One region of the Streptosporangium sp. NPDC020072 genome, then DNA from elsewhere that is predicted to be linked to it. Evidence: riboswitches for the same ligand, from Rfam matches in the RefSeq annotation. Region 1 holds a riboswitch; each other region holds the start of a gene.

Region 1 (10,471 bases):
CCGGACGGTTCCCACGTCATGGGTGAGATCGCGGCGCGGCTGAGCGGGGCCTGGTTGCCGGAGAACCACGGCCTTTCCCACGGGTTCGACATGCTGGCCGCCGTCGCGGACGTCTATGTGGGACGGCGTCCGAAACTGGCGTACACCCTCGACAGGTCGGTCGGGGATCTTCTCCTTCCCGCCCGCCGTGGCCGCGTGCTGGACATCTCCCCCATAGAAGACCTTCTTTCCCTTCCCGGGGTCATCTCCGGCGAGGTCACGGCCTCGGTCGGCGACCGTCTCGAACCGGCGCGCGCCTCGAACGCCTGCACCGGCTATCTGCACATAGCGGGAAGGGATTCGAAAGAGGTCAGGTATCACATGGAAAACGCGCTGTCCGAATATCGTCTGGTGACAACAGAATGATTTCACCGATAAATCATCGTCACCTGTGTTGTTCAGGGCTTTTTCCGGCCGGTCGGCCGGTCCGCTGGCGACCGGCCGCGGCGGCCGTGTAGAAAAGCACCTGAGACCCGTAACCGACGCGGCCAGAAAGGACATTCGATGGTGGCAAGTGTCGCTGTTCTGTCCGATATTCACGGGGTGTTGCCCGCGCTTGAGGCCGTACTCGCCGAACCCGAGGTGATGGCCGCCGACAGGATCGTCGTCACCGGCGACCACGCCGCGGGCCCCCAGCCCGTCGAGGTGCTCGACCGGCTCCGCGAGCTGGGCGACAGGGCGGTCCTGGTGCGCGGCAACGCCGACCGCGACCTGGTCGCGTTCGCGCGGGGAGAGGGCGTCGAGGACGCCTGGGAGATCGACCTGTGGGCCGCGCGGCAGCTCCGCGACGAGGACGTCAAGCTCCTGGCCGGCCTGCCCCACCCGGTCACCATGGAGGTCGAGGGCTTCGGCAAGGTCGTCTTCTGCCACGGAACCCCGCGTGACGACAACGAGGTCGTGCTGGTCGACACCCGGCTTGAGCGCTGGGCGGAGGTCTTCGCCGACCTGCCCGACGACGTGCGCACCGTGGTGTGCGGGCATACGCACATGCCGTACCTGCGGCTCGTGGACGAGCGTCTCGTGGTGAACGCCGGAAGCATCGGCATGCCCTACGGCCGCACCGGCGGCCACTGGCTGCTGCTGCGCGACGGCCAGGTCCAGATCCGCCGCACCCCGTTCGACCTCGACGACGCCGTGGAGTCCGTGGTGCGCAGGTCGGGCTACCACGACTGCCGCTCGTGGGCCGAGCACTACATCCACTCCGTCACGACGGACGCCGAGGCCGTCACCGCCTTCGGCCCGCGCGACGGCCGGGCGGCCTGCTGAACGCCCTCATCCGGCCGCTCAGGAGGCGGGAACGGCCACCAGCCGGTCGCCGAGGGGGCTTCTGCGGTACAGAACGTGCCGCCCGTCACGGACCCGGGTGACCAGGCCGGTGCCGTACAGCACGCGCAGGTGCTGGGAGACGGCGCTCGGGGTCACCCTCAGGCGGCGGGCGAGTTCGACCGTCGGCGACGGCTCCTCAAGCAGGCCGAGCAACGTGGCCCCGGGCGCGCCCAGCAGCGCCGCCAGGACGGTGGCGTCCGGGGGCGCGGAGCCGATTCATTAAACCCCACCCTGCGTTGCTTGGCCGTTCGCGCCGGGTGCCGTGGACTTCTCACGTGGGCTCCTCCGGGGCGGGGAGCACCGGACCGAGCGAGAGGAAGAGGACATGGAGGGGTTCGATCCGCGCACGAGCTTCGGCCGTGAGGTGTCCATGCGCTACGACGCCGAGGACACCCGTGGTGACGAGGAGCGGACGGTCGCGTTCCTGGCCGGGCTCGCTGCCGGGCGTGACGCACTGGAGTTCGCGGTGGGCACCGGCCGCGTCGCCCTGCCGCTGGCCGGAAGCGGGATACGGGTCGACGGCGTCGAGCTCTCACCGGACATGGTGGACCGGATGCGCGAGAAGCCGGGCGGCGACCTGATCGAGGTGACCATGGGCGACATGTCCACCGTCACCACCGGACGCCGCTACGGCTTGGTCTACCTGGTGTACAACACGATCGGCAACCTCCTCACCCAGGACGACCAGGTCCGCTGCTTCGAGAACGCGGCCCGGCACCTGGCCGAGGACGGGGTGTTCGTCGTGGAGTGCCGGATACCGACCGCCCCGGCGCGCCCTCGTCACCAGTACGTCGACGCCGAGCACGTCGGGGTCGACCACGTCGGCCTGGACGTGTGCCGCTACGACCCGGTGACGCAGATCCTCGACGAGAACCACGTCAGGATCAGCGCCGAGGGCATCGTCCTCAGTCCCATCAGGCTCCGCCTGGCCCATCCGCCGGAGTTCGACCTCATGGCCCGGATCGCGGGTCTCCGGCTGCGTGAGCGCTGGGGAGGCTGGGAACACGAGCCGTACACGGCCACGAGCCGGCGGCACGTCAGCGTCTACGAACACGCCGGGTGAGCCGGGGCGGGTCCGGTCACGCCGGCGTCCGGTCCGTGAGGAGGGCGGCGAGGGCGGCCAGGGCCTTGTCCGGGTCGGCGGGCCTGCGGCCCTGGGCCGTCTCGGCGTTGCCGCCGCCCCGGCCCTCGGGCAGCGCCCTGACCAGGTCAGCGGCGGCCAGTCCCCGGGTACGGCCCGCGGCGTTCACGGTGACCACGAGGGCCGTGCCGGACAGCACCGCGGCGACGCCCGGCCGGTCCTCGGGCAGCGCCGTGCCGACGCGCTCGGCCAGGAGGCGGGCGTCGGTCTCCGTGGTGCCGGTGGCCAGCAGGACGTCGCCGTGGACGGTCGCGGTCGCGGCGACCTGACCGGCCTCGACGGTCAGGAGCCGGTCGCGGAGCCTGGCCGTCTCACGTTCGCTCTCCCTGAGGCGTTCGGCGAGGGCGGCGACCCGGTCGGCGACCTCCGCGCGGGGGGCGTTGAACTGCTCGGCGATCCGGGAGACGAGGTCGCGCTCGCGGGCGAGGTAGCGGAAGGACTCGATGCCGGTGACGGCCTCGATGCGGCGCTGCCCCGAGCCGACCGACGACTCGGCGGTGACGGCGACGCCGCCGATCTGGGAGGAGCGGTCGACGTGGGTGCCGCCGCACAGCTCCCGTGACCAGGCGCCGCCGATCTCGACGACCCGGACGGTCTCGTCGTAGGTCTCGCCGAACAGCGCCAGCGCCCCGATCTCACGGGCCTCCCGAAGGGGCATGTGGCGCACCTCGACCGGCAGGTCCCCGCGGATCGCGACGTTGGCGGCGTCCTCGATCTCCCCGCGGGCTCCGGCGGGCAGGGCACCGCGCCAGGAGAAGTCCAGGCGCAGGTGGCCGGGCCGGTTGTAGGAGCCGGACTGCAGGGCGGCCGGGCCGAGCGTGGCGCGCAGCGCGGCGTGCACGACGTGGGTCGCCGAGTGGGCCTGGCGGGCGCCCGCGCGCCACTCGGGGTCGACCTGGGCGCGTACGGGCTGTCCCGGCGCCAGTTCCCCGTCCAGGACGCGCACCTGGTGCACGACCAGCCCGGGGACGGGGCGTTGCACGTCCAGCACCTCGGCGGACAGGCTCGGGCCGTGCAGGGTTCCCGCGTCGCTCTCCTGGCCGCCGGACTCGGCGTAGAACGGGGTGCGGTCGAGGACGACGCCGACGATCTGGCCCGCGACGGCCGTGGCCACGGGCGCCCCGTCGCGGAGCACGGCCAGGACCGTCGAGTCGGTGGTCAGCGTCGTGTACGCCCGCCAGTCGGTGGGGCCGTGCTCGTCGAGGAGGGCGCGGTGCAGTCCGGTGTCGGCGTGGCCGGTCTTCCTGGCGCGGGTGTCCTCACGGGCGCGGCGCCGCTGCTCGGCCATCAGCTCCCTGAACCCGGTGACGTCCACGTCGAGGCCGTGTTCGGCGGCGATCTCGACGGTCAGGTCGATCGGGAAGCCGTAGGTGTCGTGCAGCTTGAAGGCCGTGGCCGCGGGCAGCCGTTCCCCGGTCCGGGTGATGGCCCGGTCGAGCAGCGCGCTGCCCTGGCGCAGCGTCGAGCGGAAGGTCTCCTCCTCGCCGTAGGCGTAGGCCGAGATCCGGTCGAAGTCGGCGGCCAGCTCCGGGTAGGAGGGCGCCATGCAGTCGCGGGCCACCGGCAGCAGTTCGGGCAGGACCGGGTCCTCGTAGCCGAGCAGCCGGACGGCGCGGATCGCCCGGCGCAGGATCCGGCGCAACACGTAGCCACGTCCCTCGTTGGAGGGGGTGACGCCGTCGCCGATCAGCATGAGCGCGGTGCGGACGTGGTCGGCGACGACCCGGAGCCGGACGTCGTCGGGGTGGCTCTCGGCCGCGGACGGCCCGGAGCGCACGCCGTACCTGGTTCCGGTCAGCGCCGCGGCGGCGTCCAGGACGGGCCGGGTCTCGTCGGTCTCGTAGAGGTTGTCGACGCCCTGGAGCAGCGCCGCCATGCGTTCCAGGCCCATGCCGGTGTCGATGTTGCGGGAGGGCAGCTCGCCGAGGATCGGGTAGTCCTCCTTGCCGACGCCCTCGCCCCGCTCGTATTGCATAAAAACGAGGTTCCAGAATTCGAGGTAACGGTCCTCGTCGACCTCGGGCCCGCCCTCTCGCCCGTAGGCCGGACCACGGTCGTAGTAAAGCTCGGAGCAGGGCCCGCACGGCCCGGGGACGCCCATGGACCAGAAGTTGTCGGCCTTGCCGCGCCGTACGATGCGGGCCTCCGGCAGGCCGATCACGTCCCGCCACAGGGCGTGGGCCTCGTCGTCGTCCAGGTAGACGGTGGCCCAGATCCGGTCGGGGTCGAGGCCGTAGCCTCCCTCGGCCCGAGGCTTGACCGTCAGGTCCCAGGCGAGCCTGATCGCCTCCTCCTTGAAGTAGTCGCCGAAGGAGAAGTTGCCGCTCATCTGGAAGAACGTGCCGTGCCTGGTGGTCTTGCCGACCTCGTCGATGTCGAGGGTGCGGATGCACTTCTGCACGCTGGCCGCCCGGGGGGACGGCGGTGTCCGCTGCCCGAGGAGATAGGGCTTGAACGGCACCATGCCCGCGTTGACGAACAGCAGCGTCGGGTCGTCGGCGGGCAGCGGCGCGCTGGCGGCCACGGTGTGCCCCGCCGCCGCGAAGTGCTCAAGGAACCGCCGTTTGACCTCCGCCGTCCGCACTTGCCCTCCCGAAGCCGCCGGTCTTTGCAATTGCAAATTTGTTGCAACAAGACATCGTACAGCCGCCACCGGAACCGGAAGCCATCTTCAGCGCATCAACGGCTTCGTGCAATGATGACCGGCGAAGGCGAGCGCGGACGAGGAAGCCGGTGCGAATCCGGCGCGGTCCCGCCACTGTGATCGGCGAGCGGACCCCCACGAGGTCACCGCCCCCTGCGGGGTGGGAAGACGGGGGCGAGCATCGACCCGAGAGCCAGGAGACTCACGCGGTCGCCTCCTCGACGAACTGGGGCGGATCTCCCCGGAGAGGAGCGGGTCGGCCGATGGATGACCTCGCGTGGCGACGACCGCACGAGCCCTCCGCGCCGACGTGTGCCCGGAGACGACCTCCTGGCCGGTTCCGTGACCTTCCGGCAGGGCCGTCCCATGGTGCAGATCCCGTGAGAGGAACCGTCCGTGACGGTCAGACGTCCCCTGTCCCTGTTGCTCGCCCTGTCCTGTGCCGTGCTCCTGGCCGGTTGCGGCGCCTCCTCCGGAGCCCCGGCTGAAGCCCCTGCCGGGGCCGTCGCGGGCTTCCCGGTCACCCTCGACGACTGCGGCGTCAGGACGACCTACGACCGCCCGCCGCGGCGGGCGGTCTCGCTCAACCAGCACGCGACCGAGGTGATGCTGGCGCTGGGACTGCAGGGGTCGATGGCCGGCACCGGATATCTCGACGACAAGGTCCTGCCCGAGTACCAGGCCGCCTACGACGGGGTGAAGGTGCTCTCCAGGCAGTACCCCTCCTACGAGGCGCTGCTGGCCGAGGAGCCCGACTTCGTCTACGGCGGTTTCTCCAGCGCCTTCGACGAGAAGGAGGGCCGCGGCCGCGACGCGCTGGGCAAGGCCGGGATCGACACCTACCTCAACGTCGAGCAGTGCCCGTCAGGCCCGGTGGACATGGACCTGATGGACCGGGAGATCCGCAACGTCGCCACGATCTTCGGCGTGCGCGAACGGGCCGAGGCGCTCATCACCCGGCTGCACGAGCCCCTGGCGCGGGTGAGGGAGAGGCTCGCCGACGTCGAGCCGGTCAGGTTGTTCGTCTACGACAGCGGCGACAAGACCGCCTTCACCGCCGGGGGCAAGGGCGTCGGCGACGAGATCATCACGCTGGCGGGCGCGCGGAATGTCTTCACCGACGTGGACAAGACGTGGGCCGACGTGTCGTTCGAGCAGGTCGCCGAGCGCGCGCCCGACTGGATCGTCGTCTACGACTACGGCGAGGAGAAGGTCGAGGACAAGAAGAGGTTCCTGCTGTCGAACCCGGCGCTCGCCGACGTTCCGGCGATCAGGCACAGGCGGTTCGCGGTGCTGCCGCTGTCGTCGGTCGTGCTCGGGGTCCGGGCGCCGTCGGCGGTTGAGTCGCTGGCCCGGCAGATCCACCCCGACCGGTTCGAGTGAGCGGCCTGACCGGGCTCTCCCGGACGACGCCCGTCGCCCGGCGCCCCGGCCTGCCGTACCCGCTGACGCTCGCGCTGTGCGCGCTGCTGCTCGGCGGGGCGGTCACGGCGGGGGTCGCGGCCGGTTCGATCAGCCTGCCCGCCGAGCAGGTGTGGGGCATTCTGCTGCACCGCCTCCACCCCGCGCTGGCCGAACCGGTCTGGTCCCCGGTCAGGGAGACCGTCGTCATGGACGTACGGCTGCCGCGGGTGATCCTGGGCGGGGTCATCGGCGCCGGACTTTCGGTCTGCGGGATGGCGTTGCAGGCGCTGGTGCGCAACCCGCTGGCCGATCCGATGCTGCTTGGCGTCTCCTCCGGCGCCAGCGTGGGCGCGGTGAGCGTGACGGTGTTCGGCCTGACCTTCCTCGGCCCGTTCTCACTGCCGGTCGCCGCGTTCGCGGGGGCGCTGGCGGCGCTGGTCACGGTCTATTTCCTGGCCCGGTCCGGCGGGCGGATGACCACGGTACGGCTGGTGCTGGCCGGGGTGGCGACGGCCGAGGTGCTCTCGGCGGCGGCCAGCTTCCTGGTGGTGACCTCCGACGACCCGCACCGGGCCCAGTCGGCCGTCCGCTGGATGCTCGGCGGCGTCGCCGGGACGACGTGGACGACGGTGTGGGTGCCCGCGGCGGCCGTGACGGCGGGCACCGTCGTCCTGCTGGGCGTCTCACGCCCGCTGAACCTGCTGCTGGCCGGGGAGGAGGCCGCCGCCTCCCTGGGGCTGGATGTGCACCGCTTCAGGGCGGCGCTGTTCGTGCTGGTGGCCATGGTGATCGGCACCGTCGTCGCGGTCAGCGGGGCCATCGGGTTCGTCGGGCTGATCATGCCCCATGTGGTGCGGCTGCTCGTCGGGGCCGACCACCGGCGGGCGCTTCCGGCCACGGCGCTGCTCGGAGCGGCGTTCCTCATCACGGCCGACCTGGTCGCCAGGACGCTGATCACCCCCGAGGAGATCCCGGTGGGGATCATCACGGCGCTGGTCGGCGGGCCGTTCTTCCTGTGGCTGATGCGCAGGAGGACCTGATGGGCGCTCTGGCCGTACGGGAGGTCTCGGTGCGGATCGGCGGCAGGGACCTGGTGCGCGCGGTGACGTTCGAGGTGGCCCCCGGTGAGGTGCTCGGCCTGGCCGGGCCCAACGGCGCGGGCAAGTCGACCCTGCTGAGGACCCTCTACCGGGTGCTGCGCCCCACCGCCGGGCAGGTGCTCCTCGACGGGCACGACGTGTGGCGGATGCCGGGCAGATGGCTGGCCCGCCGGCTGGCCGCGGTGCTTCAGGATGGCGGCGGCGACTTCGGGCTGAGCGTCCACGACGTGGTGTCCATGGGACGTACCCCGCACAAACGGGCCTTCGACGGCGACTCCCCCGCCGACCGGGCGATCGTCGCCGAGGCGCTGGAGCGGCTGGACGTGGCCGATCTGGCCCACGCGCCCTTCGACCGGCTCTCCGGCGGGGAGAAGCAGCGGGTGCTGATCGCCCGGGCGCTGGCGCAACGACCGGAGGTGATGGTGCTGGACGAGCCGACCAACCACCTCGACCTGCGCCACCAGCTCGACGCGCTGCGTCTGGTGCGCGGGCTCGGGATCACCGCGGTGATCGCGCTGCACGACCTCAACCTGGCCGCCGCGTTCTGTGACCGCCTGTGCGTCATGGACGGCGGCGCGGTCGTGGCGCTCGGGACCCCGCGCGAGGTGCTGACGCCTGAACTGCTGCGGGACGTCTACCGGGTGGACGCCGAGGTCGGCGCGCATCCGAGGACGGGCGTCCCCCAGGTGACGCTGATCACCGAGGGGGACGCGCCGTGAGGGAATCCGTGCCTCAGTAGCCCAGTGAGACGGTGTGGCCGACGGTCTCGGGGACGGCCAGCGTGGCGAGGAGGCCGCGGCGTTCTTCGCCCTCACCTTCCTCGAACGGCTCACCGTGTGACGACCACTTATGGGATAGAGATCTTCACCGTGGCGTCGCCGTACGCCGATTCCGTGTGGGCGTCCCGCTGAGCGGGACGTTTCCATGGGCGGCTCCCCTCCGGCCGGCGGATCATCTCGGCAGGGCGGAAACGGCTCCCGCGTGGGACCCCCGGCCACGCGCCGGGGCTCCACGCGGGACGAGTCAAGGAGATCCCCATGCCACGTCCCCTGCTGGTCCTGCTGGTCTGCGCGGCCGTCGTCGCGGCGCTGCCGCCGCTGTGGCGCCTGCTCGCCAGGCGGGTCAACACCCAGGTCCGCCGGATCAACCGGTGAACGCGCCCGACGGGCTCGACGGGCTCGACGGGGACCGGCGCGACCTGGTCGCCGCGGCCTGGCGGCACGTCACGGGCGACCGGCTGCGGGAGCTGTTGCGCGGCCTGGTGGACGTCCCCAGCCCCACCGGCGGCGAGCGTCCCCTGGCCGAGCACATCGCCGCCACCCTGACGGCCGCCGGTGTCACGGCGGCCGTCCAGCCGCTCGACGACCGGCAGGCCAACGCGTGGGGCCGGTTGCGCGGCGACGGCGGCGGCCCCGACCTCATGCTGTACGCGCCGATCGACACGCTGACCACCGGCCGCGAGGACGAGGACGTCCCGTGGATCGGCCCCGCGCTGCGCCCCGACATGCGCCCCGCCGCCCGCGTCGAGGGCGACCTGGTGACCGGGCTCGGCGCGGGCAACCCGAAGGGGCACGCCGCCTGCGTGCTGATGGTCGCCGAGGCCGTCCACCGGGCCGGGCTGCCGCTGGCCGGGGACCTGCTGGTCGCCTTCGGGTCGGGCGGCATGCCCGCCAACGCCGCGCCCGGCGCAGGACGGCGCAATGTCGGGCAGGGGGTCGGCTGCTCCTACCTGCTCGAACAGGGGATCTGGGCGGACTTCGCGGTGATCGCCAAGCCGGGGTGGACGGTCTCCTGGGAGGAGGTCGGGCTGGCCTGGTTCGAGGTCGTCGTCCACGGCGTCCACACCTACGCCGGCTCACGGCACCGTCTGCCGTACGAGAACGCGGTCGCCAGGGCGGGCGAGGTCGCCGTACGGCTTGAGCGGTGGTTCGCCGGGTACGCCGAGCGGCACACCGAGGGGACGGTCGCCCCGCAGGGCGTCGTCGCCGCGATCGAGGGGGGCTGGCCGTACCGGGCCGCGGTGACCCCGGCCGCGTGCCGGTTGCTCGTCGACCTGCGGCTGAGCCCGCGCACGACCCCCATGGAGGCCAAGCGGGAGTTCGGCGCCGCGATCGAGGAGATCCGCGCCGAACTGCCCGGCGTCCCGGTGACGTTCGAGATGGTGCTCGCCGTACCCGGCACCGCCTCCGACCCCGGGGGCTGGGTGGCCCGTGAGGCCGTCGCCGCCTGGGAGGCCGCCGAGGGGCGTCCGCACGAGGTGGCCCTCGGCAACAGCGGCGCCACCGACGCCAACATCCTGCGGGGACGGGGGGTGCCGACCGTGCGGATCGGCATGCCCAAGATCGCCGGGCTCGACTTCTCCCTGGGGATGAACACCGCCGACGTCAGGGAGATGGAGCGGCTCACCCGGCTGCTGGTCCGCGTCGCCGTCAACACGGTCACCAGGTCCCGCACGGAGGTGGGCATATGACCAAATCGGTCACAGAGGGTAGCTATTTCGAATGGAACGCACCAAACTACTCCTCACAGGTCTCCGAACCACCTGGGAGGTCCCTGCGATGACGGTGCTCCCGTTCGCCCGCGCCGGATCGACGCCGGGCAACGCCGAGGCGATGAACTCCGTCCTGGGCAAGGCCCGTCTGATCATCGAGGCCTTCACGGCCGAGGACGACGCCCTGTCCCTGTCCGAGCTGGTCAGGCGCACCGGGGTGGCCAAGGCGAGTGTGCACCGGCTCGCCCAGGAGCTGCTCGGCTGGGGGGTGCTCGAACGGGCGGGCAGCCACTACCGCCTGGGGCTGCGGCTCTTCGAGATCGGCC
Region 2 (10,471 bases), on a different contig from region 1:
TCGACCGGTTGGCGCAGCCGCCCTCCGGCTTCGGCGTGTTCCTTGAGTCCAGGGAAGACGGCACGGTGGAGGTCTTCACCGGCGGTCGCAAACTTCGAGTGAACGTCAGTCCAGCGGTGGACGTCGACTCGCTGAAGCGTGGCCAGGAGGTCATGCTCAACGAGGCGCTCAACGTCGTCGAGGCCCTCGGATACGAGGAGGTCGGCGAGATCGTCATGCTCAAGGAGCTCCTTGAGGACGGCCAGCGCGCGCTGGTGATCTCGCACGCCGACGAGGAGCGGGTGGTGAGACTGGCCGAGTCGCTGCTCGACCAGCCGATCCGCGCGGGCGACTCGCTGCTGCTTGAGCCGCGCTCCGGTTACGTCTACGAGCGCATTCCCAAGTCCGAGGTCGAGGAACTCGTCCTGGAGGAGGTGCCCGACATCTCCTACGAGGAGATCGGCGGGCTCATGCGGCAGATCGAGCAGATCAGGGACGCCATCGAGCTCCCCTACCTGCACGCCGACCTCTTCCGCGAGCACAAGCTCCGTCCCCCGAAGGGCGTGCTGCTGTACGGCCCGCCCGGATGCGGCAAGACGCTCATCGCCAAGGCGGTGGCCAACTCCCTGGCCAAGCAGGTCGCGGAGAAGACCGGCCAGTCGGGCAAGAGCTTCTTCCTCAACATCAAGGGTCCCGAGCTTCTCAACAAGTACGTCGGCGAGACCGAGCGGCACATCCGCCTGGTCTTCCAGCGCGCCAGGGAGAAGGCCTCCGAGGGCACCCCGGTGATCGTGTTCTTCGACGAGATGGACTCGATCTTCAGGACCCGTGGCTCCGGCGTCTCCTCCGACGTCGAGAACACCATCGTTCCCCAGCTGCTGTCCGAGATCGACGGTGTCGAGGGCCTGGAGAACGTCATCGTCATCGGCGCCTCCAACCGTGAGGACATGATCGACCCGGCGATCCTGCGGCCCGGCCGTCTGGACGTCAAGATCAAGATCGAGCGGCCGGACGCCGAGGCGGCCAGGGACATCTTCTCGAAGTACCTCATCGAGGACCTTCCGCTGCACACCGACGACCTTGCCGAGCACGGTGAAAGCCGTGGCGGCACGATCTCGGCGATGATCCAGCGGGTGGTCGAGCGGATGTACGCCGAGAGCGAGGAGAACCGCTTCCTTGAGGTGACCTACGCCAACGGTGACAAGGAGGTCCTGTACTTCAAGGACTTCAACTCCGGCGCGATGATCCAGAACATCGTGGACCGCGGCAAGAAGATGGCCATCAAGCAGTTCCTGGACACCGGGCAGAAGGGGCTGCGGATCCAGCACCTGCTGGCGGCCTGCGTGGACGAGTTCTCCGAGAACGAGGACCTGCCCAACACCACCAACCCCGACGACTGGGCCCGCATCTCCGGGAAGAAGGGCGAGCGGATCGTCTACATCCGCACCCTCGTGACGGGCAAGCAGGGCACCGAGGCGGGCCGGTCCATCGACACGGTCGCCAACACCGGTCAGTACCTGTAGAAGCACGACCAAGGCGGCGCGTGCCCTCCGAGGGCGCGCGCCGCCTTCGCGTGTCCCCTCCACGGGCCCTCGGAAAACCGCCGCGAGGCCCGGAAGGCGGGTCACGGAAAACAGCGGGAACAAGATCCGGGCCGAGGGAACCCGGTTGATCGAAACACCGTCCAAGTGGCGTGCGTGAACACTTCGCCCCGGCGGGCACATGACCGGCACGGCCGCAAAGGGAACCGGCCGCCTCGCCGAACTCGACCTCCTGCGTTTCCTCGCCGCCGTCGGGGTCGTCGCCTTCCACTACCTCATCGCCTTCGCCTCGGTCTGGGGGGAGCGTCCGGCGAAGTTGTTCCCGGAGACGGCCACCCCGGCGGGCCTGGGCATCCTCGGCGTCGAGCTGTTCTTCATGATCAGCGGCTTCGTGATCCTGATGAGCGTCTGGGGGCGGGGGCTGGGCGCCTTCGCCCTGTCACGCCTGGTGCGGCTCTTTCCCGCCTACTGGATCAGCGTGGGCGTCGTCGCGGCCGTCTACGGCCTGGGCGCGGCCACCGCCCTGGACCCCAAGCTCGGCCTGCGCGACTACCTGGTCAACCTGACCATGTTCCAGCGCGCCTTCGGCCTGACCGACGCCAACGGCGTCTACTGGTCGCTCTGGGCCGAGCTTCGCTTTTACCTGCTGATCTCGATCCTGGTGATCGTCGGGGTGACATTCACCCGCTGCCTGGTCTTCATGGGTGTGTGGCTGCTGGCGGCCGGGATCTTCACCGGCAACGAGAACGAGTGGGTACAGCTGATCGTGATGCCGAAGTACGCGGCGTACTTCGTCGGCGGCATGGCCTTCTTCCTCATGACCAAGCACGGCCCCAGGCCGGTGCTGTGGTGCGTGGCCGGGCTCAGCGGCGGGCTGGCGGTCTACGCGGCCCTGGCCAGGGTCGAGGGCCGCATCGACGCGGTGGGCTACGCCGCGATGCCGGTGCCCGGCTGGGCGGTCGTCGTGACCGTCGTGATCTTCTACGTGCTCATGGCGCTGGTGGCGCTGGGCGCCCTCGGCTGGCTGCGCTGGCGCGGGCTGGTCGTGCTCGGCGCGCTGACCTACCCCCTCTACCTGTTCCACTCGACGGTCGCCGCCGTGCTCGTGCCCGTCCTGCGCGACACGCTCGCGCCCTGGCTGACCGTCGCGGTCACCGTGCTGGTCACGCTGGTGCTGTCCTACCTGGTACACCGGCTCGTCGAGCGGCCCATCCAGGAGTTCGTCAAGGCCAGGCGGCGGCGGGCGGCCGTACCACAGGGGAGGCACGGACGCGGTCCCGGCGGGGGAGCGGTTCCCGCTCCGGGGGCCCCGGGAGAAAACGCCTCAGAAAAGGCCTCTGTGCCATAACTGTCTGGTCACCGGGGATAGTGAAGGGTCTAGGGTCGGGGATATATACGGCGGAGTAGTCGTCCTGGATGAACAGAGGGTGCGCATGACGGTACGGCGGGTGATGGGCATCGAGACCGAATACGGCATCTCCGTGCCCGGACAGCCGGGGGCCAACGCGATGGTGACCTCCTCCCAGGTGGTGAACGCCTATCTGGCGGCCTCGGCGGCCAGGGCCAGGCGGGCACGCTGGGACTTCGAGGAGGAGAACCCTCTGCGCGACGCCCGGGGCTTCGACCTGTCCAGGGAGGTGGCCGACCAGAGCCAGCTCACGGACGAGGATCTGGGCCTGGCCAACGTGATCCTCACCAACGGGGCCCGGCTGTACGTGGATCACGCCCATCCCGAATACTCGACTCCCGAATGCACCAATCCACGAGCCGCGGTGATCTGGGACAAGGCGGGGGAGCGCGTCATGCACGACGCCGCGACGCGCGCCTCGGCCGTCCCCGCCAACGCTCCGATCCAGCTCTACAAGAACAACACCGACAACAAGGGCGCCTCCTACGGCTGCCACGAGAACTACCTGATGCGGCGCGCCACGCCGTTCGCCGACATCGTCAGGTATCTGACCCCGTTCTTCGTCTCCCGGCAGGTCGTCGTCGGTGCCGGCAGGGTCGGCATCGGCCAGGACTCCCGGGGCGAGGGCTTCCAGATCAGTCAGCGGGCCGACTTCTTCGAGGTCGAGGTCGGCCTGGAAACCACGCTCAAGCGGCCGATCATCAACACCAGGGACGAGCCGCACGCCGACCCGGAGAAGTACCGCAGGCTGCACGTCATCATCGGCGACGCCAACATGTCGGAGATCTCGACCTACCTGAAGCTGGGCTCGACCGCGCTGGTCCTCGCCATGATCGAGGACGGCTACTTCACCCGTGACCTCGCGGTCGACAACCCGGTCCAGGCGCTGCGCGCGGTCTCCCACGACCCCACGCTGAAGTACGAGATCGCGATGCGCGACGGCCGCAGGCTCACCGCGGTGCAGCTGCAGATGGAGTATCTGGAGCTGGCCCGCAAGTACGCCGAGGAGCGCAGCGGGAACGGCGTCGACGAGATCACCAAGGACGTCCTCGACCGCTGGGAGTCCGTCCTGACCCGTCTGGCCGAGGACCCGATGCAGCTGTCGCGGGAGCTCGACTGGGTGGCCAAGCTCGAACTGCTGGAGGGCTACCGTACCCGTGACGGCCTGGCCTGGTCCCACCCGCGACTGCAGCTGGTGGACCTGCAGTACTCCGACATCCGCCCCGAGCGCGGCCTGTACAACCGGCTGGTCGCCCGGGGCAGGATGCAGCGCCTGGTGACCGAGGACGAGGTACGGCGGGCCATCGAGGCGCCGCCGAGCGACACGCGGGCCTACTTCAGGGGTCGTTGCCTGAGCCAGTTCAGCGAGTCGGTCGCCGCCGCGTCCTGGGACTCGGTCATCTTCGACATCCCGGGCAGGGAGTCCCTGCAGCGCGTTCCGACCATGGAGCCGCTGCGCGGTACGAAGGCCCATGTCGGAGAGCTGTTCGACCGCTGTCGCACCGCCGCCGACCTGGTCACCGCTCTCACCGGCGATCAGTGACCTCCCGTGCGGGCGGGTGCTCCCGCCCGCACGGTTTATAGCTTTGTGTCCGCTATCGCATGGATTGACGGACGCTGTGAACCGGTATACATTCCGGGTGTTTTGTGGCGGTGCGAGGGAAATCCGGTGAGATTCCGGTGCGGTCGCGCCACTGTAACCGGCCCGAGAGGGCGGGGAGCCAGGTCACTCGGCCGCCACCGACCTACGAAAAGGGGCGCGTCAATCCCCTGAAGGAGGTGGCCGTGAGCCAGATCTCTGCTCCGCCGGTCAAGCCCATCCCGCTCGGTTCGCTCACCCGCTGGCTTCTCGCCGTACCGGTGCTGCTGCTCCTCGCCTACCTGGTCGCCTTCGACCAGGGCGCGATCTCGCAGGCCGGTAACTACCTGCACGAACTCATGCACGACGGGCGTCACCTGCTCGGTGTTCCCTGCCACTGAGCGCACCGAGCCACACGTGATCACCAAACTCATCGTCAGAGGCATGCTCGTCGGCCTTCTCGCAGGACTGCTCGCCGGGGTGTTCGCCTACACCGTGGGCGAGCCCCGCGTCGAGCGGGCCATCGCGCTGGAGGAGGCCGCGGCGGCCTCCTCCGGCACCGGTGCCCACAGTCACGAGGCGGCCGAGCCCGCCCACTCCCACGGGGAGGAGGCGCCGGTCAGCAGGAACGGCCAGCGCTTCGGCCTCTTCCTCGCCCTGGCCCTGTACGGCCTGGCTCTCGGGGGCCTGTTCGCCCTCGTGTACGCGGGGGTGCGCGGCCGGGTCGGCCCGAGATCGGAACCGCTGCTGGCGGTCTCCCTCGCGGCGGCGGCGTTTGTCGCGATCGTCCTTATCCCTTTCGTGAAATATCCCGCCAACCCACCGGCCGTCGGTGACCCGGAGACGATCAACCAGCGCACGGTGCTCTACCTGGTCGCCGTCGCCATCGGCATCCTCTCCGTCGGCGCCGCGGCGGCCGCGCACCGCTACGTCTCCTCCGAGGAGGCGTGGCCGCGCTGGCTCGCGGGCGGCGCGGCGCTGCTGGTGCCGGTCGCGGCGGCCTGGACCCTGCTGCCCGGGATCGACGAGGTGCCCGAGGGGTTCCCCGCCGGTCTCCTGTGGGACTTCCGTCTGGCCTCCCTCGGGACACAGGCGGTGTTCTGGCTGGGCGTAGGAGCCCTGTTCGCCTTCGCCGCGCGCAGGCGCAGCCCGGCGTGACGGCCCCCTCGGGGGTCGCGCGCCTGCTGCTGGTCTGTCACGCCTCGACACGGGCGACGGCACGGGCGGCCTTTCCCGGAGACGAGCCGCTCGACGGGAACGGCCTGCGCCGCGCCCGGGCGCTGGCCCCGCGGATCGGTCCGGGCCGGGCCGTCCGCGGAGCCGAGCTGCGTTGCGCGCAGACGGCCGAGGCGCTCGGCCTGCGTGCCGGGCCGGAGCCGTCGCTCGCCGACTGCGACTACGGGCGCTGGCGCGGCATGACGCTGGCCGAGGTCGAGGCGGCCGATCCCGAAGGACTCGCGGCCTGGCTCACCGACCCGGCGGCGGCCCCCCACGGCGGGGAGCCGATCACCGGACTCGTCGGCCGGGTCGCGGCCTGGCTCGCGGTCCTCGGCCCGGGGCGGACGGTCGCCGTCACCCACGCCCCGGTGGTCAGGGCCGCGGTCGTGCACGCCCTCGGCGCCCCGGCCCATGCCTTCTGGCGCGTCGACGTCGCGCCCCTCGCCCTGGTGACGCTCACCGGGCGGGGCGGACGCTGGCGGCTGAGTTACCCCGTATGACGAGAGCCGAGGAGGCAGTCAAGGTGCGCGACCCGCGCTATCCCTTCACCGCGATCGTGGGGTCGGAGGACCTCAAGCTCGCCCTGATCCTGAACGCCGTCTCCCCCGGTGTCGGCGGAGTCCTGGTCAGAGGGGAGAAGGGCACGGCCAAGTCCACGATCGTGCGGGCGCTCGCGGCGCTGCTCCCGCCCGTCGAGGTGGTGCGTGGCTGCCGCTTCTCCTGTGACCCCGCCGCCCCGGACCCCGGCTGCCCGGACGGCCCGCACGAGGCCGCCCCCGGCACCGTACGGCCCGCCAGGCTCGTCGAGCTGCCGGTCGGCGCCTCAGAGGATCGCCTCGCGGGCTCGCTTGACCTGGAACGGGCGCTCACCGAGGGGGTGAAGGCCTTCGAGCCCGGACTGCTCGCCGACGCGCACCGGGGCGTCCTCTACGTCGACGAGGTCAACCTCCTGCACGACCACCTGGTGGACCTGCTGCTCGACGCCGCCGCGCTCGGCACCTGTTACGTCGAACGCGAGGGCGTCTCGGTACGGCACGCCGCCAGGTTCCTGCTGGTGGGGACCATGAACCCGGAGGAGGGGGAGCTACGCCCCCAGCTCCTCGACAGGTTCGGGCTGACCGTGGAGGTCAGGGCGTCGCGGGAGGTGTCCCAGCGGGCCGAGGTGGTCCGGCGGCGCCTGGCCTTCGAGGCCGACCCGGTCGTCTTCGCCGCCTCGTGGCAGGCGCGGGAACGGGAGCTGGCCACGCGTGTCGCCGAAGCCAGGGCCAGGGTCGCCGAGGTCACCCTGCCGGACTCCGCGCTGCGGAGCATCGCCACGGTCTGCGCCGCCTTCGAGGTCGACGGCCTGCGGGCCGACCTGGTCACCGCGCGGGCGGCCATCGCGCACGCCGCGTGGCGGGGCGGGACGACCGTGACGGCCGAGGACGTCCGCGAGGCCGCCAGACTCGCCCTCCCGCACCGCCGCCGCCGCGACCCCTTCGACGCGCCGGGCCTGGACGAGGCCAGGCTGGACGAACTCCTCGACCAGACGCCCGAGGACCCGGAGGAGCCGGACGACCCCGGCGACGGCCCCGAGGGCGGTCCCGAGGGCGGTCCAGGAGGAGGCCCGGACAACCCGGGGAGCGGCCCCGGCGGTTCCGGCGAGGACGTCCCGGGGACGGAGCCGGCGAGCCGGGAGGGCGTCCCCGCGCCCGCCGGGGGAGACGCCGCGACCGGGCGGACGGGAGACGACCGGGTCGCCGAGGCCGACCCCGCGAGGCGCGCCAGGCTGTTCACCGTGCCCGGTCTCGGCGCCGGGGCCCCAGGCCGCAGGTCCAGGGCCGCGACCCCGCTGGGCAGGGTGACCGGGGCCAGGGTCCCGGGGGGACGGCCCGCCTCACTGCACCTGCGGGCGACCGTCGAGGCCGCCGCGCCGTACCAGGTGGGACGGGGCAGGAGCGGGCCCGGCCTGCTGCTGCGGCGCGAGGACCTCAGAGAGGCCGCGCGCGAGGGCAGGGAGGGCAACCTGGTGCTGTTCGTCGTGGACGCCAGCGGATCCATGGCGGCCAGGCGGCGCATGCGCGCGGTCAAGGGCGCCGTGCTCGGCCTGCTTCTCGACGCCTACCAGCGCCGTGACAAGGTAGGCCTGGTCACCTTCCGGGGCACCCGCGCCGACTTGGTGCTGCCGCCGACCTCCTCGGTCGAGGCGGGGGCCGCCCGGCTGCGCGAGCTGCCGACCGGTGGGCGAACCCCGCTGGCGGCGGGGCTGCTGCGCGCGGCCGAGGTCCTGCGGGTCGAGCGCCTGCGTGACCCGTCCCGGCGCCCGCTGCTGGTCCTGGTGACCGACGGGCGGGCGACCTCCGGCACCGTCGAGGAGGCCCACAGGGCGGCGGCGCTGCTGGCCGGGGTCGCCACGGTCGTGGTCGACTGCGAGACGGGGCACATCCGCCTCGGGCTGGCCGCGTCCCTGGCCCGGCGGATGGGCGCGCGGGCCGTGCGCCTCGACGACCTCACCGACCTCGCCGGAGTGGTCCGTGACAGGCGGGCCGCCGCGTGAGAACCGCTCCCGCGAGCCGTACGAGAACGAAAGGCTGATGACGATGCCCCAGGGGAAACCGGTCAGCGTGCCCGACGACGGGCTGACCACCAGGCAGCGCCGCACCCGGCCGTTGCTGATCGTCCACACCGGGCCGGGCAAGGGCAAGTCGACCGCGGCCTTCGGCCTGGCGTTGCGGGCCTGGAACCAGGGCTGGCCGATCGGCGTGTTCCAGTTCGTCAAGTCCGCCAAGTGGCGCATCGGCGAGGAGCGGGCGCTACGGGTGCTGGGTGAGTCCGGTGAGGGCGGCACGGTGTCCTGGCACAAGATGGGGGAGGGGTGGTCCTGGATCCAGCGGCCGGGCGCCGAGGAGGACCACGCCGCGGACGCCAGGGAGGGCTGGGAGCAGATCAAGCGTGACCTGGCCGCGCGGACCTTCCGGCTGTACGTCCTCGACGAGTTCACCTATCCGATGAAGTGGGGCTGGATCGACGTCGACGAGGTCGTCGCCACGCTCACCTCCCGCCCCGACGGCCAGCACGTCGTCGTCACCGGGCGGGACGCCGACCCCCGCCTGGTCGCCGCCGCCGATCTGGTGACGGAGATGGGCAAGGTCAAGCACCCCATGGACGCCGGGCAGAAGGGGCAGAAGGGCATCGAATGGTAGCCCGGCTGGTGATCGCGGCCCCCGCGTCCGGTGCGGGGAAGACCACGGTCGCGACCGGGCTGATGGCCGCGCTCACCCGGAGAGGCACCCGGGTCTCCCCGCACAAGGTGGGGCCCGACTACATCGACCCGGGCTACCACGCCCTGGCCACCGGCCGTCCCGGACGCAACCTCGACCCGTGGCTCGTCGGTGAGGAACTGATCGCCCCGCTGTTCCTGCACGGCGCCGCCGGGGCCGACCTGGCGGTGGTCGAGGGGGTGATGGGCCTGTACGACGGGGCGGGCACGAGCGAGTTCGCCTCGACCGCGCACGTCGCCAGGCTGCTGCAGGCCCCGGTCGTCCTGGTGGTCGACGCGGCCAGGCAGAGCCGGTCGGTCGCGGCGCTCGTGCACGGTTTCGCCTCCTACGACACCCGGATTCGCCTCGGCGGGGTGATCCTCAACCGGGTCGGCTCCGCCAGGCACGAGGAGTTGTGCCGCGCGGTCCTGGCCGAGAGCGGCGTCCCGGTGCTCGGCGCGATCCACCGCAGCGACCTCGTGACCACCCCCTCCCGCCATCTCGGCCTGGTCCCCGCGGCCGAACGCGCCACGCAGGCGGCCGGTGCCATGGACGCCGTCGCCGACCTGGTCGCCGCCTCGTGCGACCTGGAGGAACTGCTGCGGCTCGCCCGCACCGCCCCCGCCCTGTCCGCGCGGCCGTGGAGCCCGGGGCCCGCCGTACCGGCGACCAAGAGAGTCGCGGTCGCCGCAGGGCAGGCGTTCACCTTCGGGTACACCGAGCAGGCGGAGCTGCTGGCGGCGGCGGGGGCCGAGGTCGTCCCCTTCGACCCGCTGGCGGACGAGGCCCTGCCCGAGGGGACGGGCGGCGTCGTCATCGGAGGGGGCTTCCCCGAGGTCTACGCCGCCGAGCTGTCGGCGAACGAGCCGCTGCGCAGGGAGGTCGCCGCGTTCGGCGGGCCGATCTCCGCCGAGTGCGCCGGCCTGCTGTATCTCGCCAGGCGGCTGGACGGCAGACCCATGTGCGGGGTCTTCGACCTGGAGGCCAGGATGACGGGGACCCTCACCCTGGGCTACCGCGACGCGGTCGCGGTCGAGGACTCGGTGCTGACCCGGGCGGGGGAGCGCTACCGGGGGCACGAGTTCCACCGCACCGCCGTCGACCCCGCGCCGGGAAGGCCGCTGTTCCGCTGGAGGGGAGGGGCGGACGGGTTCGCCTCCGGCCCGGTCGTGGCCTCCTATCTCCACCTGCACTGGGCGGGCACCCCCCGGCTGGCCACCCGGTTCGTCGAGGCCTGTATCTGATCTACATAGTAAAGGCGTCGGCTCCGGAAAGCACGACGCCATGGGACCCGCGCAGGGCGGGTCCCATGGCGGACGACGGAAAACGGTTCAGGCGGCGCTGAAGCAGCGGACCTTGGCCAGCATGGCCGAGGTCTGCTCGGCGCTCAGGCGCGCCCTGGGGTCCTTGCGCAGCAGCCCGCGCAGGACGGGTTCGAGCGCGCCCGCCCGCTGCGGGGCCCGCGCGGGCTCGCGCAGCGCCTCGACCAGCGCGGGCATCGAGTTGA
Region 3 (10,471 bases), on a different contig from region 1:
GGTTCCTGGCCCGTTCCGTCGACCCGCCCCAGCCGCCGCTGCCGCGCAACCTCCAGGTGCTGCTCAGCCGGGGGCCGTTCACCGTCGAGGGGGAACTCGACCTCATGCGGGACAACCGCGTCGAGGTGGTGGTCACCAAGGACAGCGGCGGCCGGATGACGACCGCCAAACTGTTCGCCGCCCGCGAGCTCGGGCTGCCCGTCGTCGTCGTGCGCCGCCCCGCCGTACCCGGCGGGGTCCCGGCGGCCGAGACGGTCGAACAGGCCACGGCGTGGCTGGACGCCGTGGCGGGCGGTCAGGCGGGATAGCGGCGGGGGGTGAAGACCACCCGCCTCCCGTCCTTCCTTTCGGCGACCCTGGTGGTCGAGGAGCCGACCAGCAGCAGGCAGCGCATGTCGACCGTGGCCGGGTCGAGGTCGCCGAGGGTGGTGACGGTCAGGTTCTCCCCGGCGCCGCCGACGTCACGGCCGACGACCACGGGCGTGTCCGGCGAGCGGTGTTCGAGCAGCAGGTCCCTGGCCGCCGCGACCTGCCAGGTGCGGCTCCTGGAGGCCGGGTTGTAGATCGCCAGGACCAGGTCGGCCCGCGCGGCGGCGCTGATCCTGTCCGCGACGACCTCCCACGGCTTGAGCAGGTCGGACAGCGACAGCACGCAGTAGTCGTGGCCGAGCGGCGCCCCGACCCGGCTGGCCACCGCGTGCGCCGCGGTCAGGCCGGGCAGCACCCGCACCGCAACGTCGGCGAACCGCGGCTCGCAGGAGACCTCAAGCACCGCGCTGGCCATCGCGAACACCCCGGGGTCGCCGGAGGAGACCACCGCGACCCGCGCCCCGGCCGCGGCCAGTTCGAGGGCGTGCGCCGCCCGTTCGGCCTCCACCCGGTTGTCCGTCGGGTGACGGCGCTGGCGCGGGTTCGGCGGGACGCGGTCCAGGTAGGGGCCGTACCCGACGAGGTCGTCGGCGGCGGCCAGCGCCTCCTGAGCCTCCGGTGTCAGCCAGGGCCGCCCGGCGGGCCCGAGCCCGACCACGACGACCTCGCCGCCCTGGACGCGCTCCGGGGCCCGGCTCTCACCGTGGGTGCCGGGAAGGCCGGAGTTGACCGGGCTCGGCACCAGCGCCAGCGAGAAGTACGGCACACTGTCCGGGTCCACCTCGGCGAGCGGGGCCAGGCGCTGCGCGCCGGTGGTCGCGCGCTCCACGTACCACGCCTCGTCGAGACGGCCCGCCTCGGCCAGCGCGTCGCGAACCTTGGTGAAGGTACGGCCGAGCTTGAGGATCGCCGCGGAGTCGGTCGCGGCCAGGCGTTCGGCGATGACCTCGGCGGGCAACGTGCCGGGAAGCACCGTCAGGACCTCGTCCCGCTCGACCAGCGGCCTGCCGAGCACGGCCGCGGCGCCGCTCACCGACGTCACCCCGGGCACGACCTCGGTGACGTAGCGGTGGGCCAGCCGCTTGTGCATGTGCATGTAGGAGCCGTAGAAGAGCGGGTCGCCCTCGCACAGCACGACCACGTCGCGGCCCGCGTCCAGGTGGGCGGCCAGCCGCAGCGCGCAGTCGGCGTAGAAGTCGTCGATGGCGCCCTGGTAGCCGCCGGGGTGGTCGGTGGTCTCCGTGGTGAGCGGGTAGATCAGCGCCTCCTCGATCTGCCCCTCCCGCAGGTACGGCGCCGCCACCGAGCGGGCGATGCTCCTGCCGTGGCGGGCGCTGTGGTAGGCGATGACGTCCGCCTCCCCGATGAGCCTGGCCGCCTTGACGGTCACCAGTTCCGGGTCTCCCGGGCCGAGCCCGACGCCCCTGAGCCGTCCCGCTGACGTGTCGTTCACTCGACCTCACTCGCGATCGCGTTGACCGCGGCGGCGGCCATCGCACTCCCACCCCGGCGCCCGTGCACGACCAGGTACTCCAGACCCGCCGGATGCCCGGCGAGCGCCTGCTTCGACTCGGCGGCGCCGATGAAACCCACCGGCACGCCGAGCACGGCGGCGGGCCGTCCCGCCCCCTCCTCGACCATCTCCAGCAGCCTGAACAGCGCGGTCGGCGCGTTGCCGATCGCGACGACCGCCCCTTCGAGACGGTCGCGCCACAGTTCGAGGGCGGCCGCGCTGCGGGTGGTGCCGAGCCGTACGGCCAGCTCGGGCACGCCGGGCTCACCCAGCGTGCAGAGCACCTCGTTGCCCGCGGGCAGGCGGCGCCGGGTCACCCCCGAGGCGACCATCATCGCGTCGCACAGCACGGGCGCCCCCGCGCGCAGGGCCGCCCTGGCCGAGGCGACCACGCCCGGCGACCAGCCGAGGTCGGCGACCAGGTCCACCATCCCGCAGGCGTGGATCATGCGGACCGCCACCTGGGCGACGTCCGGCGGCAGGCCGTCCAGGTCGCTCTCGGCGCGGATGGTGGCGAAGGAACGCCGGTAGATCTCCGCGCCGTCCCGGACGTAGTCGGTCACGTTTCCCCTCTCAGAGCCGCCACGGCGGCCGTGGTCTCCTTGATGTCCGCGCAGTTCAGGCCGCTTTCCGGGCCACTGTTCAAGCCGCTGTCCTCCAGGAGGACCCGGTAGCCGGTCGTGGTCGCGACCACGTCGACGGCCCGTCCTCGCGGGCGGCCGCAACGTCGTTCGCAGCCCGCCCAGTGCACCGGGAGCGTACCGGGGCGGGCGGGGACGGCCGAGGGCGGGTCGCTCTCGGCCGCGATCCAGCGGGCGGCGTCGGCCCGCACGTCGGCCAGTGACTTCGCGCAGCCGGGCCGTCCCGCGCAGGCCGTCACGCCCGTCCACGGCGAGGCCGGGTCGAGGACCAGCCCGGCGGCGACGAGCCGCCCGGCGACCTCGGAGAGAGCGGCCGGGGACAGGCCGGGCAGGACGACGCCGCGCCACGGCGTCAGCCGTACCTCCTCGACGGCCAGGTCGGCCAGCAGGGCGGCCTGGGCGGAGGTCAGCCGCCCCAGCGGCACCGTGACGCCGAGCGTGTTCAGGCCTGAGGGCTGTTCGACGGTCCCGGCGGGACCGTGGGAGGGCGCCGGGACGGGGGCCCGCCGTACGGGGGCGGAGGTCGTCTCCAGGGTGGCCGCGACCCGGGCGGCGACGCGCTCCGCGCAGCCGGGCAGTTCGCCGATCCGCCACACACGGCCCTCCCGCACCCCGGGCTCGGCCAGGAACGCCTCGGCGGCGGTCAGCAGCGCGGCGACCGCCGACCCCGGCGGCATCCGCAGGCCGCTGTCGGTCTCGGCCAGCAGCAACGCCACCTCGCCGGGGCCGGTCGGCAGGATCGCGGCGTCCGCCCCGAGCCAGGCCACGTCGCCCCGGCCGTCGTCGAGCGCGAACAGGAACCGCCCCGGCAGGCCGGCGAGCGCGGGCGTGCCGCACAGGCGCAGGTCGAGCTCACGGGTCAGCGGTCCCACGTCGAGAATCCCCCGGCCGTCGAGGCCGCTCAGCGGTGAGGCCAGGACGTTGCGGACCCGTTCGTGGGTGGCCGAAGGCAGCAGCCCCGCCTGTGCCATGCGGGCCGCGAAATCGTCCCCGGCGCCCAGTCCGCGCACCTGGACGTTCGCCCGGGAGGTCAGCTCGACGACGCCGTTGCCGCAGGTCTCGGCGGCCGAGGCCAGCTCGCGCAGCTGCGGGGCCGTCAGGCGCCCTCCGGGCACCCTGACGCGCGCCAGGCCGCCGTCGGCCGCGGAATGCACCTGGAGCGCCCCCGGGCACGCGTCGGGATGAGATCGTCCGGAGAAGTGACCTTTTGACACGCTGAGGATGGTAACTCCAGTTTCTTGCGGGGACCTCGCTGCCGTAGTCTCATCGTTGGCGACGGCAAAAGGGAGGAAGCCGGTGTGAATCCGGCGCGGTCCCGCCACTGTAACCGGGGAGCGAACCCCATCCAGCCACGGTCCGGCAACGGGCGGGAAGGCCGGGGGGAGCATCGATCCGGGAGCCAGGAGACTCCAGCCGTCGTAGCCGACGACGACCCGGGGCGAGGACCCCGAGGGAGGAAAGCCCTGTGCGCTGTTCGCCGTTCCCCAGCCGCAAGCCCGCACCGCCGTTCACGGCCGCGCCGCTCCCCGCCGGGGAGCGTGGCGAATGATCCTCCTGCTCTCCACCTCCGACACCGACCTGCTCAGCGCCCGCGCCAGCGGCGCGGACTACCGGCTCGGCAATCCCGCCAGGCTCACCGCGGGGGACCTGCCTCCCCTCGTCGAGGGCGCCGACCTGGTCGTCGTACGGCTGCTCGGCGGGCGCCGCGCCTGGGAGGAGGGCCTGGACGCCCTGCTCGCCGGGCCGCTGCCCGTCGTCGTGCTCGGCGGCGAGCAGGCGCCGGACGCCGAGCTGATGGAACTGTCGACCGTGCCCGGCGGGGTCTGCGCCGAGGCGCACGCCTACCTCGCCCATGGCGGGGCCGCCAACCTCGCCGAACTGGGCCGCTTCCTGTCGGACACGCTGCTGCTGACCGGCCACGGCTTCGCCCCGCCCGCCCCGACGCCCGCCTGGGGCGTGCTCGAACGCCGGGCGCGCCGCGAGGAGGGCCCGGTCGTCGGCGTGCTCTACTACCGCGCCCACCACGTCGCGGGCAACACCGCCTTCGTCGAGACGCTCTGCGCCGCGATCGAGGACGCGGGCGCCCGCGCGCTGCCCGTCTACTGCGCCTCCCTGCGCAGCGCCGAGCAGGGCCTGCTCGACACCCTGGGCACGGTCGACGCCCTGGTGGTGACCGTGCTGGCCGCGGGCGGCACCCGCCCGGCCACCGCGTCCGCGGGCGGCGACGACGAGGCCTGGGACGTCGGCGCGCTCGCCGAACTCGACGTGCCGATCCTGCAGGGCCTGTGCCTGACCGGCGGCAGGGCCGCCTGGGAGGCCAACGACGACGGCCTCTCCCCGCTCGACGCGGCGACCCAGGTGGCGATCCCCGAGTTCGACGGGCGGATCATCACGGTGCCGTTCTCCTTCAAGGAGATCGACGGGGACGGCCTGACCGTCTACGTCGCCGACCCCGAGCGGGCCTCCCGCGTGGCGGGCATCGCCGTACGGCACGCCGTCCTGCGGCACGTCCCGCCCGCCGAGCGGCGGATCGTGCTGATGCTGTCGGCCTACCCGACCAAGCACTCCAGGATCGGCAACGCCGTCGGCCTCGACACCCCGGCGAGCCTGGTGCGGCTGCTTGCCGCGATGCGCGAGCACGGCTACGACATCGGCGCCGAGGACGAACTGCCCGGCGTCACCGGGCAGGACGGCGACGCGCTGATCCACGCCCTCATCGCCGCCGGAGGCCAGGACCCCGACTGGCTCACCGAGGAACGGCTCGCGGGCAACCCGGTGCGGATCAAGGCCTCCCGGTACGCCGCGTGGTTCGCCACGCTGCCCGAGGACCTGCGGACCTCGGTCGAGGAGCACTGGGGACCCCCGCCCGGCGAACTGTTCGTCGACACCTCCGCCGACCCGGACGGTGAGATCGTGCTGGCCGCGCTGCGCGCGGGCAACGTCGTCGTCATGGTGCAGCCGCCCCGGGGGTTCGGCGAGAACCCCATCGCCATCTACCACGACCCCGACCTGCCGCCCAGCCACCACTACCTGGCCGCCTACCGCTGGCTGTCCGACGGCTTCGGCGCGCACGCCGTGGTGCACGTCGGCAAGCACGGCAACCTGGAGTGGCTGCCCGGCAAGTCGGCGGGCCTGTCGGCCTCCTGCGGCCCCGACGCCGCCCTCGGGGACCTGCCGCTGATCTACCCGTTCCTGGTCAACGACCCCGGCGAGGGCACCCAGGCCAAGCGCCGCGCCCACGCCACGCTGGTCGACCACCTCGTCCCGCCGATGGCCCGCGCCGACACCTACGGCGACATGGCCAGGCTTGAGCAGCTCCTCGACGAGCACGCCTCCATCGCCGCGATGGACCCGGCCAAGCTGCCCGCGATCCGGGCGCAGATCTGGACGCTGATCCAGGCCGCCAGGCTCGACCACGACCTCGGCATCGAGGACCGTCCGCACGACGCCGAGTTCGACGACTTCCTGCTGCACGTGGACGGCTGGCTGTGCGAGGTCAAGGACGTCCAGATCCGCGACGGCCTGCACGTGCTCGGCGCGGCCCCGCAGGGCGCCGTCCGCGTCGACCTGGTGCTGGCCATCCTGCGCGCCCGCCAGATGTGGGCGGGCGGCATGGCACTGCCCGGCCTGCGCGAGGCGCTCGGCCTGCGTGAGGACGGCACCGCCGGGCGCCTGGGCGTCGACGAGGCGGAGGCCGAGGCCAGGTCACTGGTCGAGGCGATGGAGGAACGCGGCTGGGACCCGGCCGCCGCGGCCGAGGCCGCCGCGTCCGTGACGGGCGGCGACCGGGAGCAGGTCGGGCGTGTCCTGCGGTTCGCGGCCGAGGAGGTCGTCCCCAGGCTGGCGCGCACCGTGGACGAGATCGGCGCGATCCTGCACGCCCTCGACGGCGGCTACGTCCCGGCGGGACCGAGCGGGTCGCCGCTGCGCGGGCTGGTCAACGTGCTGCCGACCGGCCGTAACTTCTACTCGGTCGACCCGAAGGCCGTGCCGAGCAGGCTGGCCTGGGAGACCGGGCAGGCGATGGCCGAATCACTCCTCGAACGCTACCGCTCCGAGCACGGCGACTGGCCGCGCTCGGTCGGCCTGTCGGTGTGGGGCACCAGCGCCATGCGCACCGCAGGGGACGACGTGGCCGAGGTGCTGGCGCTGCTGGGCGTGCGCCCGGTGTGGGACGAGGCGTCGCGGCGGGTCACCGGCCTTGAGGCGATCCCCGCCGGGGAACTGGGCAGGCCCAGGATCGACGTGACCGTCCGCATCAGCGGCTTCTTCAGGGACGCCTTCCCGCACGTGGTCGCCCTGCTCGACGACGCCGTACGGCTGGCCGCCGGGCTGGACGAACCGGACGAGGACAACTACGTCAGGGCGCACGTGCTGGCCGACACCCGTGAGCACGGCGACGAGCGCAGGGCGACCATGCGCATCTTCGGCTCCCGTCCCGGGGCGTACGGCGCCGGGCTGCTGCCGCTGATCGACAGCCGCAACTGGCGCGACGACGCCGACCTGGCCGAGGTGTACGCCGTGTGGGGCGGCTTCGCCTACGGAAGAGGCGTCGAGGGGGTCCCGGCCAGGCAGGACATGGAGGCCGCCTACCGGCGGATCGCGGTCGCGGCCAAGAACGTCGACACCCGCGAGCACGACATCGCCGACTCCGACGACTACTTCCAGTACCACGGCGGCATGGTCGCCACCGTCAGGGCGCTCACCGGCAGGGCACCCGCCGCCTACGTCGGCGACAGCACCCGCCCCGACGCGGTCCGCACCAGGACCCTGTCCGAGGAGACCTCCAGGATCTTCCGCGCCCGGGTGGTCAACCCGCGCTGGCTGGCCGCCATGCGCAGGCACGGCTACAAGGGCGCCTTCGAGCTGGCCGCGACCGTCGACTACCTGTTCGGCTACGACGCCACCACCGGGGTCGTGGCCGACTGGATGTACGACAAGCTCGCCGCGACCTACGTGCTCGACCCGGAGAACCAGGCGTTCCTGTCCGAGTCCAACCCGTGGGCGTTGCACGGCATCGCCGAACGCCTGCTTGAGGCAGCGGGCCGGGGTATGTGGGAACACCCCGACCCGGACGTCCTGCGCGAGCTGCGGGAGGTCTACCTCACATCGGAGGGGGACCTGGAGGACGGCGCCTGACCGGTCCCCTCCCGAGGAGTCAGGAACGGCGGCCGAACCAGCGGCGTCTCTTCGCCGGTCCGGCCGCCGGGGCCGCGAAGCCGCCCAGCGGCGGGACCGTCGGCGCGCAGTCGTCCAGGGCGACCGGGTCACCCATCGCGACCACGATCCTGCGGCCGCCCCGGAACGCCTCACGGGCGTGCGCCGACAGGATGTTGTCCACGATCAGGACGTCACCCGGCCGCCACGTCTCCCTGACCGTCGCCCGCCGGTAGGCCTCGTCGATCGTCTCCACGTCCTGCCTGGAGATCGGCTCGCCGTCGCCGTAGGCCGTGTTGAAGGGCAGGTTGTCGTGTCCGAGGTCCTCAAGGAACACCTCACGCACCTCCGGGTCGAGCGCCCACTCGTTCCAGAAGACCGTGTGGTTGAACCACACCTCCTCCCCGGTCCCCGGGTGGCGGATGGTCGCCGAGCGGCGCTGCGTCGTACGCAGCCTGTCGCCGTCCAGCCACTCGTGGGCGATGTGGTTGGCCGCGCAGTACGCGGCGACCTCGTCCCTGTCCTCGGTGCCGAAGGCGGTGCGCCAGCCGAGGCTGATGTGGTCGCCGTAGTTGCGCACCAGGGACCAGCCGTGCGCGCGGAACCGGTCGGCGAGCGGCGCCGGGATGTCCCCGAGCACCTTGCGCACGTCGGTCACCGGGGTCGCGCCCCCCTGGTCGGGGGCGACCAGGCAGCCGAACATCAGCAGCCCGGGGAAGCTGAGCGCGTAGCTGTTCTCGTTGTGCGGGCGGATCGCCTGGGACGGCGGCAGGTCCGTCGAGGAGTAGACGTCCTTGCCGAAGTGGCTGCGCGGGGTGGCCTTCTCCACATACCCGGCGGGCCTGGAGACCAGGGCGTCACGCACCTCGGCGAAGTCCTCGACCCCCGTGAGCGGCAGCCCCCGCAGGTAGAGGGCGCCGTGGACGTCCAGGCCCGCCCTGAGGGCCTGACGGTTCTCCCGCAGCCACTCGCAGGTCTCCCTCAGACCGGCCCCCTGGGCGTCGGCCGCGGCGGGGCGGCCGTCCTCGACCTCCCAGGCGATGGTGGTGTTCACGATGCGCGCGTCCTTTCGAGTTCTTCGATGCCGACGAGGTCGTCGGGCCTGGCGTCGGGCACGTCGTCGTCGAAACGCGCCAGGGTCCTGATCCGGAGGCCCGCGACCGTCAGCAGGGCGATGCCGAGCCCGCACAGCAGGTAGAGCAGCCCGATGCCGCGTCCCGGCCCGGTGCCGATCACCACGCCGAGGGTGCCGGCGAGCGGGCCGCCCGCGGCGAGCAGCGGGTCGAGGAGGGGGGCGGCGAGCGGGGCGATGACGCCGAAGCCGATCGGTGTGGTCGCCGCGGCGATCATGGTGTTGACCGCGATGACGCGCCCCTGGAAGCGGTAGGGCACCTTCACCTGGATGATCGTCATGATGACGCCGTTGATCAGCGCCAGCGCGTAGGACATGCCGAAGGCCCCGGCTCCGATCAGCCAGAGGTTGGGCCGCAGCCCGATCAGCAGTCCCGAGACCGCCATCAGCGTCGTGGTGAGGATCACGCCGCGCAGCCTGCGGTGGGTCGGGCCGCCCCACAGGCTCATGGTGACGCCGCCGGCGACCGCGCCCGCTCCGGCCGCGACCGCCATGGCACCGGCGGCGGTCAGCGAGGAGAAGGACAGCACGAGCGGCGAGACCATGACGAACATGGGCGCCAGGAACAGGTTCACCCCGGCGAAGAGGGCGAGCATGGCCCGGAAGCTCCGGTGCCCCAGCGAGAACCGGAAACCGTTGGCGATCTCCGCGGACATCGGCTCACGGCGGCGCAGCCCCAGCGTGGTGGGGAACCTGACGAACAGCACCACGACGACGGCGAAGACGTAGGCCGCCACCTGGATGGTCAGGATGCCCTCAAGGCCGATGGCGGCCAGCAGGCCGACCGCGACGAGCGGGACGAGGAACTGGGCGGTGCCGATCGCCAGCTGCACGATGCCGTTGGCGTGCCCGAGGTAGCGTTTCGGCACCAGCTGCGGGATCGACGCCTGGTAGGCGAGCCGCTGGAAGGTCGCGGAGACCGAGACGACCGCTATCAGCACGTACAGCGGGGCGACCGTGAGCCCGCCGGTGAGCAGCAGGGCGAGCATCGCCGCCTGGGCCAGCCCCGAGCACAGGTCACCGGCGATCATCACCCGCCGCCGGTCGTGACGGTCGACCACGGCGCCCGCCAGCGGCGCGACGCAGATTCCCGGCACCAGGGCGAGCAGGGCGATGAGCCCGAAGTGGACCAGGGACCCGGTGACCGTGTAGATCCAGATCGGCACCGCGAACTCGGTCAGCGCCGACCCGGTCAGCGAGACCAGCTGCCCGAGCGCGACGGCCAGGAAGCGGCGCACGTCCGGCTCCCGCTCCCGCCGTACGGCGGCCCGCCGCGTCACGGAGTCCTGCAGCCACCAGGTGCCGCCCGCCTCCCGCGAGTGCTCCCGCCGCCAGGCCTCGTCGGCGGTGTGGGTGCCCGTCAGGATCTGGGCCAGCTCACCGGCGCGGTACTTGGGGAAGAAGTGGCCCGCCTCGTCGATGACGACCAGCGAGGCCGACTCGGACACGAAGCACCACTCCTTGAAGCGCTCCTGGTAGAACTCGGTGCCCGGGTCGCGTTCGCCGACGACCGAGATGACCGGCGCCCGCAGCCGCGGCTGCTCGGCGGCCAGGATCCGCGTGTAGTACTCCTCGGCCATCCGGCCGTCCTCACGCATCAGCTCGACGGTGAAGGCCACCTGCTCCTCGTCGAGTCCGGACACGTCGCCGCCGATGGCG

The links. Region 1 has a riboswitch for cobalamin ahead of ABZ470_RS25975 (ABC transporter substrate-binding protein). Riboswitches for the same ligand answer to the same signal wherever they lie in the genome.
Region 2: it holds a riboswitch for cobalamin, as region 1 does, so the genes downstream of both, ABZ470_RS30855 (CbtB domain-containing protein) here and ABZ470_RS25975 (ABC transporter substrate-binding protein) in region 1, are expected to answer to the same signal.
Region 3: it holds a riboswitch for cobalamin, as region 1 does, so the genes downstream of both, cobN (cobaltochelatase subunit CobN) here and ABZ470_RS25975 (ABC transporter substrate-binding protein) in region 1, are expected to answer to the same signal.

The regions. Positions count from the first base shown of each region.
Region 1 is NZ_JBEYAB010000011.1:63,806-74,276, forward strand. It holds gene ABZ470_RS25950 (ATP-grasp domain-containing protein) at 1-405, shown strand, start outside; gene ABZ470_RS25955 (metallophosphoesterase family protein) at 544-1,305, shown strand; gene ABZ470_RS25960 (ArsR family transcriptional regulator) at 1,324-1,518, opposite strand; gene ABZ470_RS25965 (class I SAM-dependent methyltransferase) at 1,691-2,428, shown strand; gene alaS (alanine--tRNA ligase) at 2,445-5,090, opposite strand; cobalamin riboswitch at 5,228-5,354, shown strand; gene ABZ470_RS25975 (ABC transporter substrate-binding protein) at 5,547-6,533, shown strand; gene ABZ470_RS25980 (iron ABC transporter permease) at 6,683-7,594, shown strand; gene ABZ470_RS25985 (ABC transporter ATP-binding protein) at 7,594-8,373, shown strand; gene ABZ470_RS25990 (hypothetical protein) at 8,805-10,124, shown strand; gene ABZ470_RS25995 (IclR family transcriptional regulator) at 10,213-10,471, shown strand, end outside.
Region 2 is NZ_JBEYAB010000014.1:123,312-133,782, reverse strand. It holds gene arc (proteasome ATPase) at 1-1,502, shown strand, start outside; gene ABZ470_RS30865 (acyltransferase) at 1,702-2,868, shown strand; gene dop (depupylase/deamidase Dop) at 2,954-4,471, shown strand; cobalamin riboswitch at 4,563-4,682, shown strand; gene ABZ470_RS30855 (CbtB domain-containing protein) at 4,714-4,908, shown strand; gene ABZ470_RS30850 (CbtA family protein) at 4,925-5,665, shown strand; gene ABZ470_RS30845 (histidine phosphatase family protein) at 5,662-6,225, shown strand; gene ABZ470_RS30840 (putative cobaltochelatase) at 6,222-8,261, shown strand; gene cobO (cob(I)yrinic acid a,c-diamide adenosyltransferase) at 8,305-8,907, shown strand; gene ABZ470_RS30830 (cobyrinate a,c-diamide synthase) at 8,901-10,208, shown strand; gene ABZ470_RS30825 (serine/threonine-protein kinase) at 10,296-10,471, opposite strand, start outside.
Region 3 is NZ_JBEYAB010000006.1:203,226-213,696, forward strand. It holds gene ABZ470_RS16025 (cobalt-precorrin-6A reductase) at 1-308, shown strand, start outside; gene ABZ470_RS16030 (precorrin-2 C(20)-methyltransferase) at 296-1,822, opposite strand; gene ABZ470_RS16035 (precorrin-8X methylmutase) at 1,819-2,445, opposite strand; gene cobG (precorrin-3B synthase) at 2,442-3,737, opposite strand; cobalamin riboswitch at 3,749-3,952, shown strand; gene cobN (cobaltochelatase subunit CobN) at 4,069-7,662, shown strand; gene ABZ470_RS16050 (TauD/TfdA family dioxygenase) at 7,682-8,734, opposite strand; gene ABZ470_RS16055 (amino acid adenylation domain-containing protein) at 8,731-10,471, opposite strand, start outside.